Regions from separate parts of the Ligilactobacillus agilis genome, predicted to be linked through region 1. Evidence: a T-box and tRNA genes for the amino acid it is inferred to sense, from the RefSeq annotation. Region 1 holds a T-box; the other holds one or more tRNA genes.
What was found. A T-box is a leader RNA that pairs with one kind of tRNA and senses whether it is charged. The one in region 1 lies ahead of N4597_RS04275 (valine--tRNA ligase), so its partner is inferred to be a tRNA-Val.
Positions count from the first base shown of each region.

Region 2: it has a tRNA-Val gene. The T-box ahead of N4597_RS04275 (valine--tRNA ligase) is inferred to sense a tRNA for this amino acid. The anticodon was not compared.

Region 1 is NZ_CP104397.1:859,649-867,513, reverse strand. It holds gene N4597_RS04300 (AAA family ATPase) at 1-170, opposite strand, end outside; gene N4597_RS04295 (exonuclease SbcCD subunit D) at 170-1,309, opposite strand; gene N4597_RS04290 (CHY zinc finger protein) at 1,468-1,773, shown strand; gene N4597_RS04285 (biotin transporter BioY) at 1,788-2,330, shown strand; gene N4597_RS04280 (hypothetical protein) at 2,388-2,681, shown strand; gene N4597_RS04275 (valine--tRNA ligase) at 2,739-5,393, opposite strand; T-box leader at 5,440-5,650, opposite strand; gene thiI (tRNA uracil 4-sulfurtransferase ThiI) at 5,688-6,905, opposite strand; gene N4597_RS04265 (cysteine desulfurase family protein) at 6,923-7,865, opposite strand, start outside.
Region 2 is NZ_CP104397.1:693,382-701,246, forward strand. It holds rRNA gene N4597_RS03385 (16S ribosomal RNA) at 1-1,456, shown strand, start outside; tRNA gene N4597_RS03390 (tRNA-Ala) at 1,528-1,600, shown strand; rRNA gene N4597_RS03395 (23S ribosomal RNA) at 1,752-4,669, shown strand; rRNA gene rrf (5S ribosomal RNA) at 4,753-4,869, shown strand; tRNA gene N4597_RS03405 (tRNA-Asn) at 4,877-4,949, shown strand; tRNA gene N4597_RS03410 (tRNA-Glu) at 4,955-5,026, shown strand; tRNA gene N4597_RS03415 (tRNA-Val) at 5,032-5,104, shown strand; tRNA gene N4597_RS03420 (tRNA-Lys) at 5,109-5,181, shown strand; tRNA gene N4597_RS03425 (tRNA-Thr) at 5,249-5,321, shown strand; tRNA gene N4597_RS03430 (tRNA-Gly) at 5,325-5,396, shown strand; tRNA gene N4597_RS03435 (tRNA-Leu) at 5,407-5,492, shown strand; tRNA gene N4597_RS03440 (tRNA-Arg) at 5,510-5,583, shown strand; tRNA gene N4597_RS03445 (tRNA-Pro) at 5,589-5,662, shown strand; tRNA gene N4597_RS03450 (tRNA-Met) at 5,682-5,755, shown strand; tRNA gene N4597_RS03455 (tRNA-Ile) at 5,771-5,844, shown strand; tRNA gene N4597_RS03460 (tRNA-Ser) at 5,866-5,955, shown strand; tRNA gene N4597_RS03465 (tRNA-Met) at 5,965-6,038, shown strand; tRNA gene N4597_RS03470 (tRNA-Asp) at 6,053-6,125, shown strand; tRNA gene N4597_RS03475 (tRNA-Gly) at 6,209-6,279, shown strand; tRNA gene N4597_RS03480 (tRNA-Ile) at 6,286-6,359, shown strand; tRNA gene N4597_RS03485 (tRNA-Ser) at 6,366-6,453, shown strand; tRNA gene N4597_RS03490 (tRNA-Glu) at 6,457-6,528, shown strand; tRNA gene N4597_RS03495 (tRNA-Met) at 6,540-6,613, shown strand; tRNA gene N4597_RS03500 (tRNA-Asp) at 6,628-6,700, shown strand; SMK box riboswitch at 6,782-6,873, shown strand; gene metK (methionine adenosyltransferase) at 6,871-7,865, shown strand, end outside.

The sequences.
Region 1 (7,865 bases):
GCGGAAGTGGTGCCATAAAGGGCGTAGGTCATTGCATCAAAAATTGTTGTCTTCCCGCTACCCGTTTTACCATTTATCAAAAAAAGCGGGCTGGCTTCAAAGCGGGTAAAATCTATTTCTTCGTCTAGGTAAGGACCAAAATTTTTTAAGATTAGTTTTAGTGGTTTCATTATTCTTCCTCGATTTCTGCTAGTAGTTGGGCTAGGTAATCCTTTTGGTTGGCACTTAAAGTCAGCCCCTGGGTTTGTTCAAAAAAGGCCGCCGTCATCTTTAGGGGACTGTTTGCCTCCTTTAGCAACTCAACGCTTGGGGTTTGGACGATACCTTCCAAGCCATTTTGCCGTTCAATATGTACTAACCGGGGATAGCAAGCCCGTAACTTTTCGACTAAATTAGCAATCACCTGGCGGTCGGTCAAATTGACAAAAACAAAGGCTTGATCAGCCACTTCATTATACTTAGCTGGTTGACAGAGTTCATCTAGACTGCCTGTTAGTGAAACCATCGGCGTCGGATCTTTCAGGGGGACAAATTCCCGGTCGTTGGTCTCTGTATCATAAATGTAGACTCCCTTTTGATTAGTTAACTCTGACAAGGAAAACTTCACCGGGGAGCCAGCATAGCGCGCGTTATCTGCCAATAAGGCTTGGTGGTTATGTAGGTGACCTAAGGCAACATAATCAAAATTTTTAAATAAAGAAGCCGGCACTTCGTCTAAGCCCCCGACAGTTGAACTAACCTCAGAGTCTTCGCGGCTGGAGCCAGCTACAAAGCAGTGGCCCACCAAGATATGGGCCAACCCTGGCTTAAAGTAACTCTCACATTCGGCCACAACTTTAGCCATTGCCTGCGCCATAGTACTAATGCTATCATCTTCAAAATAAGCGCGACTGGCCTTAGGGTTAAAGTAAGGCACCAAGAAAAACTGGCAGTTGTCTAGCTCCACCGGCTCTAAGGTCCGCCGCCCCTTCGCGTCTATCCCTAATTCCGTTTTTAAAAAATACTGGTTATGTTCAAACCACTCATCGCCAACCCCTAACCGCCGGGCAGAATCATGGTTGCCACTAATAGCTAGCAGGGGTAGTTTGTCTTCAATATTTAACTTAACTAGCATCTGTTTTAAGACGGACACCGCCTCTTCGCTCGGAACACTCCGGTCATAAAGGTCGCCGGCAATTACAACTGCGTCAACCTTTTTTTGGCGCGCAATTTGTCGAATCTGTTCAAAGGCTGCTACTTGCTCCGCGTATAAATCGTATTCATATAATTTCTTACCGATATGCCAATCGGCTGTGTGTAAGACCTTCACGAACTTCACCCCGCAAAATAAAATTTCTACTTAAAATTATACACCATCCAAGCGTGAAATGAAAATATGTTCGCTTTTAGCTATTGTTAACTTTAAATATGTTTCGGGTTGACAATAAATCTACGTTAGTTTATGATAACTGCATGGAGGTGATGCTAATGATTAAAATTTACGGGGCCTTAACCGACCAGGCTGGACGTTGTCGCCACTACCACAGCCAATTAGATATTGTGGCCTTAAAGTGTGCCGCCTGCCAAAAATACTACGCCTGCTACCGCTGCCACGATGAAGTTGCCGACCATCATTTTGTAGCTAGCAGTTCAAGTGAACCCTACCCCGTCTTATGTGGCAACTGTTCCTGCCTTTTAAGCAAAAGTCAATACCTACTTGGGAATTGTCCATATTGCCAGGCTGCTTTTAATCCTAACTGTCACTTCCATCACCAGATTTATTTCAAAGCATAAGTTAAGAAAAGAGGATGTTTATGACTCGTAGCACTAATATTACTGCCATTCGTTTAACTAAAATTGCCTTAATTACGGCTGTAGTCGTTGTTTTAGGCTTCCTACCACCAATTCCCTTGGGCTTTATTCCAGTCCCAATCGTCCTGCAAAATTTAGGGGTGATGTTAGCCGGGGTTATCTTAGGGGCTAAGGACGGCACGATTTCAATCTTGCTCTTATTTTTAATTGGGATTATTCTCCCCGCCTTTTCTGGTGTTAATACCCAAGGGGTCTTGGTTGGGCCAACCGCTGGTTACGTGATTGCCTGGCTCTTTGTCCCTGCTTTAATTGCCCTTTGCTTAGCCAAGTTACCTAAGCAAAGTATCATCTTTCAATTTGTGGTGATTTGGCTGTTTGGGGTCTTGTTCATTGATGCCTTTGGTGCAATTTACCTAGCAGTTTATAGCCACATGCCAATTTTAAAATCACTTTTGGCTAACCTAGCCTTTATTCCTGGCGACACCTTAAAAGCCATCATCACCTTGATTGTAGCTAACCGTCTCACTAAATTAAAATAAGTTGACATTCAGCCCTCCCGCGCTTATGCTAAAGAAAAAAGCGCGGGAGGGATTTTTATGGCACAATCCAAATTTGAACAAGAAATGTATGACGAAGCTTACAAGGTGGCTAGTTACCTGAGACAAACCGGTCAAGACTCTGTTTTTCTCCGTTTAGTTAAAGAAAAAGGCAGTCGCTTCTTTTTAAACGCGACCGCCTTAAGCCTAACTTTAGCTGGGATGAGCATGAAGTTAGCACTCCGCCTCACCACCTTAGTTCTTCGCTATGGTTTACGAGTAGTCACTGCTATCCTAGACATCCTTGATGGTAAAGCCAAGGGGATTAAGGTTACGATTGAAACAAATAAGTAAGTAGCATAAAGTCCCGTTAGCCTAACATTCGTTAGGTTAACGGGACTTTTATCATTATTAAGCTTCCTTAGCTAAGGTGGCAATCCGCTCCTTAGTTGCATCTAATTTAGCTTGGTAGTCAGCCAATTTTCCTTTTTCAGCATTAACTACTTCGGCAGGAGCATTGGCTACAAACCGTTCGTTGCCCAATTTCTTTTGGGCCCGAGTTACTTCCGCCACTAACTTAGTTTCTTCCTTTTGAAGCCGAGCGACTTCTTCTTTAAGATCAATTAAGTCACCTAACGGAATGTAGACTTCGGCGCCAGTAATAACAGAAGTCATTGCTAGCTTAGGTGCAGTTACGTCAGCACTAATTTGTAATTCCTTTGGATGGCAGAAACGGTCAAGGTAGTCCTTATTAGCTTCTAACATGGCCTTAACTTCTTCATCCTTGGTCTTAATCAACAAGTCAATTGCAGAAGACATTGGGGCATTAACTTCAGCCCGGGTATTTCTAACCGCCTTAATTAATTCAATCAAGACACTCATTTGCCGGTCAGCATCTTCGTCAACCAATTCTTCCTTAAAGACTGGGTAAGCTGCCGTTACCAATGATTGCCCATCATGAGGCATGCTTAACCAAATTTCTTCGGTAACAAATGGCATGATTGGGTGCATCAAGCGTAAGGTTTGATCTAAGACGTAGCACAAAATATTTTGGGTGTTAGCCTTTAACTTAGCATTGTCACCGTAAAGGTTTTCCTTAGCCATTTCGATGTACCAGTCACAAAGGTCATTCCAAATGAAGTTATAAAGGGCCCGGTCCGCTTCCCCAAATTCAAAGTTGTCAAATAAGCGGGTAACTTCAGCAACAGTCTGGTTCAAACGGTTTAAAATCCACTTATCGGCTAATTGCCATTCGCTCTTAGGAGGTAAGACAGGCTTGGTGTCATCAGCTAGGTTCATGATTACGAAGCGACTAGCGTTCCAAATTTTGTTGATGAAGTTCCAAGCTGAGTCCATCTTAGTGTAAGAGAAGCGAATATCTTGGCCAGGAGTGGAACCATTAGTTAAGAACCACCGCAAGGCATCCGTTCCGTATTTATCGATGACATCCATTGGATCAATCCCGTTTCCAAGGGACTTACTCATCTTGCGCCCTTGTTCATCCCGAATTAACCCGTGGATTAAAACGTGCTTAAACGGCCGGCGACCAGTAAATTCCAATGATTGGAAAATCATCCGGGAAACCCAGAAGAAGATGATGTCATAACCTGTTACCAAGGTGTTAGTTGGGAAGTAGCGTTCAAAGTCAGGGGCCTTTTCATCTGGCCAACCCATTGTTGAAAATGGCCATAAAGCACTTGAGAACCAAGTATCTAACACATCAGTATCTTGTTCCCAGTTTTCAATGTCGCTCGGAGCTTCTTCGCCAACATAAGTTTCCCCAGTTTGCTTATTGTACCAAGCTGGAATTTGGTGACCCCACCATAATTGACGGGAAATTACCCAGTCATGAACATTTTCCATCCACTGAGTAAAGGTATTTTCAAAGCGGCCAGGAACAAAGTCCACCCGGTCGTCTGTCTTTTGGTTAGCTAGCGCAGCTTCTGCTAAGGGCTTCATCTTAACAAACCATTGGGTTGATAGGCGGGCTTCAACTTGGACCCCAGTTCTTTCTGAGTGACCAACTGAGTGGACAATTGGTTCAATCCGGAGCATGTAACCTTGATCTTCTAGGTCTTTAACAATCGCCTTGCGGGCTTCAAACCGGTCTAAGCCTTCATACTTGCCGGCATTAGCATTCATGGTTGCATCTTCATTCATGGTGTTGATGCGTTCCAAGTTGTGGCGGTTACCAACCTCAAAGTCGTTAGGGTCATGGGCAGGCGTAATCTTAACCATCCCGGTTCCAAATTCTGGATCAACGTATTGGTCAGCGATGATTGGAATGTGGCGACCTTGGAGTGGCAATACTAAGGTCTTACCTACAATATCTTTGTAACGTTCGTCATCAGGGTGAACCGCTACAGCCACATCCCCCATCATGGTTTCTGGACGGGTGGTGGCAATTTCGATGTAGTCCTTGCCATTAAAGGTTGTCCCGTCAGCAAATGGATACTTGACGTGGTAGAAGGCACCCTTGTCGTCTTTATGAATAACTTCGATATCAGACAAAGCGGTCCGCGCCTTAGGATCCCAGTTGATGATGTATTCGCCCCGGTAAATTAAACCCTTCTTGTAAAGGGAAACAAAGACCTTGCGTACAGCTTTAGATAAACCTTCATCAAGGGTAAAGCGTTCCCGGTCGTAATCTAAGGACAAGCCTAATTTAGCCCACTGGTTATGAATAATGTCGGCGTATTCGCCCTTCCATTCCCATACCTTATCAACGAATTTTTCTCTCCCCAAGTCGTAACGGGAAATTCCGTCTTCGGCTAGGCGGGCTTCAACTTTAGCTTGAGTAGCAATCCCAGCGTGGTCCATCCCTGGTAACCATAAGGTATCAAAACCTTGCATCCGTTTTTGACGAATAATTAAATCTTGTAAGGTCGTATCCCAGGCATGCCCCAAGTGTAACTTACCCGTTACGTTTGGAGGGGGGATTACGACTGAGTAAGGGTGAGCATTTTTATCAGCGTTTGGCTTGAATAGACCTGCTTCAACCCACTTTTGGTAACGTCCTGGTTCAACTTGACTAGGATCGTATTTAGTTGACATTTCTTTAGCCATCTTGATCTTCCTTTCTTGGGCAATAAAAAAACGGCCCTGCCATCCGACTTAGGACGACAGTGCCGTGGTACCACCTAAATTGGGCTTTTATGCCCCACTTGTTTCTAGTTAACGAATAGATATCCGGCTAACCCTACTAAACTTTCAGGCTAACAGCTCCCAAGCTACCAACCAAGATGATAACTAAGTCCTCGCAGCTAATGGACTTTTTTCTGGAAGTTACCTAGTTCTTGGTTGCTCTTGTTCAATGCTTATAAAAGTATTTTAGACGTCAATCACTCCGCCGTCAAGCTTTTATAGCAATTGGGCAAAAGATTCTTCTTCCTGGTTCAAGAAGGTATTGCCAATCTTGATTTCAGTGATTTCAACTCCAGCCAAAGCTCGCTCAATCAAACCATCAACATCTAACTTGGCTTCATAAGCCCGCGCTTTATCAATCTTAGGCTTGGTCTTAGGTGAAGGTGGAGCAAAAATTGTACAGCAATCTTCAAATGGCATGATGGATAAGTCAAAGGTATCAATATCTTGGGCAATCTTGATAATTTCGTTTTTATCCATTGAAACCACCGGCCGTAAAACTGGCATGGTAGTTACGTCATTAATGGCCGCCATACTTTCAAGGGTTTGAGAAGCCACTTGTCCTAAGGCTTCTCCGTTAAAGATTGCCAACCCGTGCCGTTTTTGCGCAAGCGCTGCAGTTAAGCGTAACATGAAGCGCCGTTGAACCGTCATCAAGTAACCAGAAGGTACATCGTGTTTAACCGTTTCTTGAATTTCTGTAAACGGTACTTGGATAAACTTAATGTGGCCCCCATAAGGTGTTAACTTGGCGGTTAATTCCTTAGCCTTATTCAAAGCTTGTTCGCTCGTGTAAGGCGGACTAAAGAAGTGCACCATTTCAATGTCCACTCCCCGTTTTAAAGCGAGGTAACCGGCTACTGGTGAATCAATCCCACCAGATAGCATCAACATTCCCTTACCAGCAGTCCCTACTGGCAAGCCACCAGCTCCTTGAATTGTTTCGTAAGAAAGAAAAATCCCATTTAAGCGGACTTCTACCCGCAAAGTAATATCGGGGTCCTTCATCTTAACTTTAATTCCAGGAACGTGTTCCAAGATGTAGCCACCCAGCATGTCATTAATCTCGTTAGTATCATACATAAAGCGGTGGTCCGAGCGACGGGTATTAATCTTAAAGGTCATCCCGTCAAAAAACTTTTCTTGCATAATTTGGGCGGCCACTTTTTTGACTTCTTCCATGTTCCGGTCAACCTTAATCGAAGGAGAAAAGTTTTGAATCCCAAAGACTTGGCGGAGCCGTGCCATTACCTGGTCTGCATCCTCACCATTTAAGTGCATGTGCATCCGGTCTCTGTGGGCCTTAATTACCAAGTTAGGAAAATCATGAAAACTTTGGCGCACATTAGTAGCCAGACGGTCAATGAAGTTCCGCCGGTTTTTACCCTTAGTTGAAAGCTCGCCATAGCGAACCATAATTTCAGTGTATTGCATCGTCATACCCTTTCTACTTATGAATTAATTTTTGCAAAGCGTTTGTATAAAATGTCAAAAGCCTTAATGAATTCCGCAGCCTCTTTGTCGTTATTAGCTTCATCCAGGCTGATTCGTACGGCTGAGGTGGCAATTTTTTCAGGAATCTTCATTGCCGCCAAAGTCCCAGAAATTGTCCTCTTCTTGGATGAACAGGCACTGGTAGTTGAAATATAAATTCCAAATTCTTCAAAGGCGTGAACGATAGTTTCCCCCCTAACCCCATCAATCGTAAAGCATAAAATATGCGGGGCAAAGTTAGGTGTCAGCTGTGAAAAAATGGTTACCTTGTCAAACTTAGCCAAGTGATCATAAATCATCTTTCTGACCGCTTGTTGCTTGGCAACCTTTGCCTCTTCATCCGTCAATAACAACCTAATAGCCTTAGCCATGGCTGCAATAGCTGGCAGGTTTTCGGTCCCAGAGCGTTGGTTTTGTTCTTGGCCGCCCCCAGCCATTAAGGCAGCCAATTTCCGGCCAGCCTTAGCGTAGATAAAACCAATCCCGCGGGGGGCGTGGAACTTGTGACCCGAAAAGGTCAAAAAGTCAATCCGGTCTAGGGAAAGAAGCTCACCTAAACCCTTACCTAAGGATTGGACTGCGTCGACATGAAAATGAACCCGTGGATAATCCTCCAGGATGGCAGCAATTTCTCTTAGCGGTTGAATTGCCCCCACCTCATTGTTAACCGCCATAATAGATACTAGGATGGTATCCTTACGCAAGGCGGCCTTTAAATCAGCCGGGTTAACCTGCCCGTTTTTATCGACTGGGAGGTAAGTTACCTCATAACCTAGTCTTTCTAGTTGGGCCATAGTGTTTAAAACCGCTGGGTGCTCAACTTGGGAAGTAATCAGGTGGTTACCAAAGTGGCGTTTTTCAAAGGCCGTCCCCTTAATGACCCAGTTATCTCCTTCAGTG
Region 2 (7,865 bases), 170 kb from region 1:
TTGAGTGGCGAACGGGTGAGTAACACGTGGGTAACCTGCCCAAAAGAGGGGGATAACACTTGGAAACAGGTGCTAATACCGCATAACCATGATGACCGCATGGTCATTATGTAAAAGATGGTTTCGGCTATCACTTTTGGATGGACCCGCGGCGTATTAACTTGTTGGTGGGGTAACGGCCTACCAAGGTAATGATACGTAGCCGAACTGAGAGGTTGATCGGCCACATTGGGACTGAGACACGGCCCAAACTCCTACGGGAGGCAGCAGTAGGGAATCTTCCACAATGGGCGCAAGCCTGATGGAGCAACGCCGCGTGAGTGAAGAAGGTCTTCGGATCGTAAAACTCTGTTGTTAGAGAAGAACATGCGAGAGAGTAACTGTTCTTGTATTGACGGTATCTAACCAGAAAGCCACGGCTAACTACGTGCCAGCAGCCGCGGTAATACGTAGGTGGCAAGCGTTGTCCGGATTTATTGGGCGTAAAGGGAACGCAGGCGGTCCTTTAAGTCTGATGTGAAAGCCTTCGGCTTAACCGAAGAATTGCATTGGAAACTGGAGGACTTGAGTGCAGAAGAGGAGAGTGGAACTCCATGTGTAGCGGTGAAATGCGTAGATATATGGAAGAACACCAGTGGCGAAAGCGGCTCTCTGGTCTGTAACTGACGCTGAGGTTCGAAAGTGTGGGTAGCAAACAGGATTAGATACCCTGGTAGTCCACACCGTAAACGATGAATGCTAAGTGTTGGAGGGTTTCCGCCCTTCAGTGCTGCAGCTAACGCAATAAGCATTCCGCCTGGGGAGTACGACCGCAAGGTTGAAACTCAAAGGAATTGACGGGGGCCCGCACAAGCGGTGGAGCATGTGGTTTAATTCGAAGCAACGCGAAGAACCTTACCAGGTCTTGACATCTTTTGACCATCTTAGAGATAAGATTTTCCCTTCGGGGACAAAATGACAGGTGGTGCATGGCTGTCGTCAGCTCGTGTCGTGAGATGTTGGGTTAAGTCCCGCAACGAGCGCAACCCTTGTTGTCAGTTGCCAGCATTAAGTTGGGCACTCTGGCGAGACTGCCGGTGACAAACCGGAGGAAGGTGGGGACGACGTCAAGTCATCATGCCCCTTATGACCTGGGCTACACACGTGCTACAATGGACGGTACAACGAGTCGCAAACTCGCGAGGGCAAGCTAATCTCTTAAAGCCGTTCTCAGTTCGGATTGTAGGCTGCAACTCGCCTACATGAAGCCGGAATCGCTAGTAATCGCGAATCAGCATGTCGCGGTGAATACGTTCCCGGGCCTTGTACACACCGCCCGTCACACCATGAGAGTTTGTAACACCCAAAGCCGGTGGGGTAACCTTTTAGGAGCTAGCCGTCTAAGGTGGGACAGATGATTGGGGTGAAGTCGTAACAAGGTAGCCGTAGGAGAACCTGCGGCTGGATCACCTCCTTTCTAAGGAAAATTACGGAAACCTACACGGGGTTTAAAACTTTGTTTAGTTTTGAGAGTTCTACTCTTGAAATGGGGCTTTAGCTCAGTTGGGAGAGCGCCTGCTTTGCAAGCAGGAGGTCATCGGTTCGATCCCGTTAAGCTCCATTGATGGCGTAAGCTATCGAACTTGTTCTTTGAAAACTAGATATTTATTCTATTTCTTATTTAATGAAAAACCGAGAAAACACCGCGTTTTAAAGAGTTAAAACAAGAATTAGTTCTTAATCGCAAACTCATAGCTTAAATTATTAAGCGAGGTTAAGTTATTAAGGGCGCATGGTGGATGCCTTGGCACTAGGAGCCGATGAAGGACGTGACTAACTGCGATATGCTTCGGGGAGTTGTAAGTAAACTGTGAACCGGAGATTTCCGAATGGGGCAACCCAGCAGGCCTAACGGCCTGTTATCGCTAAGTGAATTCATAGCTTAGTTGAAGGTAGACGTGGGGAACTGAAACATCTAAGTACCCATAGGAAGAGAAAGAAATTCGATTCCCCCAGTAGCGGCGAGCGAAGAGGGAAGAGCCCAAACCGAGAAGCTTGCTTCTCGGGGTTGTAGGACTGGACTTTAGAGTTACCAAGAGATTTGATAGTTGAATGATTTGGGAAAATCAGCCAGAGAAGGTGAGAGCCCTGTAAACGAAATTAAGTCTCCTCTGTCCAGGATCCTGAGTACGGCGGAACACGTGAAACTCCGTCGGAATCCGGGAGGACCATCTCCCAAGGCTAAATACTACCTAGTGACCGATAGTGAACCAGTACCGTGAGGGAAAGGTGAAAAGCACCCCGGGAGGGGAGTGAAAGAGTTCCTGAAACCATGTGCCTACAAGTAGTTAGAGCCCGTTAATGGGTGATAGCGTGCCTTTTGTAGAATGAACCGGCGAGTTACGTTAGCATGCGAGGTTAAGGGGGAAAACCCGGAGCCGGAGCGAAAGCGAGTCTGAATAGGGCGCTTTAGTATGTTGACGTAAACCCGAAACCAGGTGACCTACCCATGTCCAGGTTGAAGGTGCGGTAAAACGCACTGGAGGACCGAACCCGTGTATGTTGAAAAATGCTGGGATGAGGTGTGGGTAGAGGTGAAATTCCAAACGAACTTGGAGATAGCTGGTTCTCTCCGAAATAGCTTTAGGGCTAGCCTCGGAGTAAAGGATAGTGGAGGTAGAGCACTGTTTGGACTAGGGGCCCGTCTTGGGTTACTGAATTCAGATAAACTCCGAATGCCACATATCTATATCCGGGAGTCAGACTGCGAGTGATAAGATCCGTAGTCGAAAGGGAAACAGCCCAGACCACCAATTAAGGTCCCTAAATATGTGTTAAGTGGAAAAGGATGTGGAATTGCACAGACAACTAGGATGTTGGCTTAGAAGCAGCCATCATTTAAAGAGTGCGTAATAGCTCACTAGTCGAGTGATCCTGCGCCGAAAATGTAACGGGGCTAAACACATTACCGAAATTGTGGATGTGTCCGTAAGGACACGTGGTAGGAGAGCGTTCTAAGGGCGGTGAAGTCAGACCGTAAGGACTGGTGGAGCGCTTAGAAGTGAGAATGCCGGTATGAGTAGCGAAAGGTAGGTGAGAATCCTACCCACCGTATGACTAAGGTTTCCTGGGGAAGGCTCGTCCTCCCAGGGTTAGTCGGGACCTAAGCCGAGGCCGAGAGGCGTAGGCGATGGATAACAGGTTGAGATTCCTGTACTAGTTAAACTTGTTTGAACAATGGAGGGACGCAGGAGGCTAGAGATGCGCACTGTTGGATATGTGCGTCCAAGCAATAAGTCTGTTGGTGAGTCAAATGCTTACCGACTGAGGACAAGTTGTGATGGGGAGCGAAATTAAAGTAGCGAAGTGATTGATGTCACACTGCCGAGAAAAGCTTCTAGTTAGAGTTTAATTACCCGTACCGCAAACCGACACAGGTAGTCGAGGAGAGTATCCTAAGGTGAGCGAGAGAACTCTCGTTAAGGAACTCGGCAAAATGACCCCGTAACTTCGGGAGAAGGGGTGCTGAGCGCAAGCTCAGCCGCAGTGAATAGGCCCAGGCGACTGTTTATCAAAAACACAGGTTTCTGCAAAATCGTAAGATGAAGTATAGGGGCTGACGCCTGCCCGGTGCTGGAAGGTTAAGAGGAGTGCTTAGCGCAAGCGAAGGTGCGAATTGAAGCCCCAGTAAACGGCGGCCGTAACTATAACGGTCCTAAGGTAGCGAAATTCCTTGTCGGGTAAGTTCCGACCCGCACGAAAGGCGTAACGATCTGGGCACTGTCTCAACGAGAGACTCGGTGAAATTATAATACCCGTGAAGATGCGGGTTACCCGCGACAGGACGGAAAGACCCCATGGAGCTTTACTGTAGCTTGATATTGGGTGTTTGTACAACTTGTACAGGATAGGTAGGAGCCGTAGAAGTCGGAACGCTAGTTTCGACAGAGGCGCTGGTGGGATACTACCCTCGTTGTATGAACACTCTAACCCACGCCGGCAATCACGGCGGGAGACAGTGTCAGGTGGGCAGTTTGACTGGGGCGGTCGCCTCCTAAAAGGTAACGGAGGCGCCCAAAGGTTCCCTCAGAATGGTTGGAAATCATTCGCAGAGTGTAAAGGCATAAGGGAGCTTGACTGCGAGACCTACAAGTCGAGCAGGGACGAAAGTCGGGCTTAGTGATCCGGTGGTTCCGCATGGAAGGGCCATCGCTCAACGGATAAAAGCTACCCTGGGGATAACAGGCTTATCTCCCCCAAGAGTCCACATCGACGGGGAGGTTTGGCACCTCGATGTCGGCTCATCGCATCCTGGGGCTGTAGTCGGTCCCAAGGGTTGGGCTGTTCGCCCATTAAAGCGGTACGCGAGCTGGGTTCAGAACGTCGTGAGACAGTTCGGTCCCTATCCGTCGCGGGCGTAGGAAATTTGAGAGGATCTGTCCTTAGTACGAGAGGACCGGGATGGACATACCGCTGGTGTACCAGTTGTTCTGCCAAGGGCATCGCTGGGTAGCTATGTATGGATGAGATAAACGCTGAAAGCATCTAAGCGCGAAACTCGCCTCGAGATAAGATTTCCCATTCCGTAAGGAAGTAAGACCCCTGAGAGATGATCAGGTAGATAGGATGGAAGTGGAAGTGCGGTGACGTATGAAGCGGACCATTACTAATCGGTCGAGGACTTAACCAAGTAAAAAACGTAAGTTTTTTCGGAAAGTTCAAAGAAAGAGAATAAAATCTAGTTTTGAGAGAACAAGTTCTCTTAAAAAATAGTGCGGTGACGATGGCATGAAGGCTACACCTGTTCCCATTCCGAACACAGAAGTTAAGCTTCATAGCGCCGAGAGTAGTTGGAGGAACGCCTCCTGTGAGGGTAGGACGTTGCCGTGCGTATTATTCCGGTATAGCTCAGTTGGTAGAGCATCTGACTGTTAATCAGGGTGTCGACGGTTCGAGTCCGCCTACCGGAGTTAATGGCCCGTTGGTCAAGTGGTTAAGACACCGCCCTTTCACGGCGGTAACATGGGTTCAAATCCCGTACGGGTCACTTATGGAGGATTAGCTCAGCTGGGAGAGCGTCTGCCTTACAAGCAGAGGGTCACAGGTTCGAGCCCTGTATCCTCCATCTTGAGTCGTTAGCTCAGTTGGTAGAGCATCTGACTTTTAATCAGAGGGTCGACAGTTCGAGCCTGTCACGACTCATAAAAATAAAAAAAACTATTGACTTAAGAAATTATATTTGTTAATATAATATGGTCAGTTAATTGATGCCGACTTAGCTCAGTTGGTAGAGCATCTGATTTGTAATCAGAGGGTCGGGCGTTCGAATCGTCTAGTCGGCATATGCGGAAGTAGTTCAGTGGTAGAACATCACCTTGCCAAGGTGGGGGTCGCGGGTTCGAATCCCGTCTTCCGCTCTTACATTATGCCGGGGTGGCGGAACTGGCAGACGCACAGGACTTAAAATCCTGCGGTGAGTGATCACCGTACCGGTTCGATTCCGGTCCTCGGCATTTTGTTTTTTATATATGCACCCATAGCGCAACTGGATAGAGTGTCTGACTACGAATCAGAAGGTTGCAGGTTCGACTCCTGCTGGGTGCATTCATCGGGAAGTAGCTCAGCTTGGTAGAGCACCTGGTTTGGGACCAGGGGGTCGCAGGTTCGAATCCTGTCTTCCCGATAGGATACTTAATTAGAATCGCGGTGTAGCTCAGCTGGCTAGAGCGTCCGGTTCATACCCGGGAGGTCGGGGGTTCGATCCCCTCCGCCGCGATATCCAATAGAGCTTGGACCTTTAGCTCAGTTGGTTAGAGCAGACGGCTCATAACCGTCCGGTCGTAGGTTCGAGTCCTACAAGGTCCATTGTTTCTTATTTTACATCATGGAGGATTACCCAAGTCTGGCTGAAGGGAACGGTCTTGAAAACCGTCAGGTGGGTCAAACCACGCAAGAGTTCGAATCTCTTATCCTCCTTTTTATTATCGCGGGATGGAGCAGTCTGGTAGCTCGTCGGGCTCATAACCCGAAGGTCGTAGGTTCAAATCCTGCTCCCGCAATTATTTAGATATTTGGTCCATTGGAGTAGTGGTTATCTCGTCTCCCTGTCACGGAGAAGATCGTCGGTTCAAATCCGTCATGGACCGTAAGTTATATTCAAAAATTAAAAAATATAACTTGCTTATTTTTAAAAAATGTTATATAATAACATGGTGTTATTCGTTAACATGCGGGTGTAGTTTAGTGGTAAAACCACAGCCTTCCAAGCTGTTGTCGCGAGTTCGATTCTCGTCACCCGCTTATTATGGGCCTATAGCTCAGCTGGTTAGAGCGCACGCCTGATAAGCGTGAGGTCGATGGTTCGAGTCCATTTAGGCCCATATATTGGAGAAGTACTCAAGTGGCTGAAGAGGTGCCCCTGCTAAGGGTATAGGTCGGTAACACGGCGCGAGGGTTCAAATCCCTCCTTCTCCGTATGGCCCGTTGGTCAAGTGGTTAAGACACCGCCCTTTCACGGCGGTAACATGGGTTCAAATCCCGTACGGGTCACTTTTTATTATCGCGGGATGGAGCAGTCTGGTAGCTCGTCGGGCTCATAACCCGAAGGTCGTAGGTTCAAATCCTGCTCCCGCAATTACTTAGATATTTGGTCCATTGGAGTAGTGGTTATCTCGTCTCCCTGTCACGGAGAAGATCGTCGGTTCAAATCCGTCATGGACCGTTGTGACTTTAATTTTTAGTCATCCTCATTGAGGGTGACTTTTTTTATGCTTTAATTTTATTTAATGGTATGTTAAACTTATGAAGTTACAATACAATTCCCGATAGGATTCATAATTATTGTGAAGATGCCTTGTAACCAAATAATTTTAATTAATGGGGGAATATATAATGTCAGAAAGACGTTTATTTACTTCGGAGTCCGTTTCAGAAGGACATCCAGATAAAATTGCTGACCAAATTAGTGATGCGATTTTAGATGCTTTATTGGCCAAGGACGCGGATGCACGCGTAGCCGTTGAAACTACTGTAACAACAGGATTAGTTGTAGTTGTTGGTGAAGTTTCAACTAGCGCTTATGTCGATATTCAAAAAGTTGTTAGACAAACGATTAAGGATATTGGCTATACTAATGGTAAGTATGGTTTCGATGGTGATAATTGCGCGGTCCTGGTATCAATAGATGAACAATCACCCGATATAGCTCAAGGGGTGGACGCCTCTTTGGAAACAAAGAATGGCCAAGTTGATCCTTTAGACCAAATTGGTGCCGGTGATCAGGGAATGATGTTTGGTTATGCAACCGATGAAACTCCTGAAATGATGCCATTAGCAGTTGCACTTAGTCATAAGCTAATGCGTAAAATTGCTGCTTTGAGAAAGAGTAACGAATTACCTTACCTTGGACCAGATGCTAAGGCGCAGGTAACAATTGAATACGGAGAAGATAATAAACCTGAACGGGTCGATACAGTTGTGCTGTCAACACAACATGATGAGGATACTAAGTTAGACCAAATTCGGACAGATGTAATTGAAAAAGTAATTAAGACGGTTATTCCAGCTGAATTACTTGATGAAAAAACAAAATACTTTGTGAACCCAACTGGACGTTTTGTAATTGGTGGTCCTCAGGGTGATGCAGGTCTAACTGGGCGTAAGATAATTGTTGATACTTATGGTGGTGCGGCCCATCATGGTGGTGGTGCCTTTTCTGGTAAAGATGCAACTAAGGTTGACCGTTCTGCTAGCTATGCGGCTCGCTACATTGCCAAAAATATTGTTGCTACTGGTTTAGCCAAGGAAGTTGAAGTTCAAATTGCTTATGCTATCGGAGTAGCGCAGCCTGTTTCAATCGCAGTTAATACATTTAACACTAGCGATAT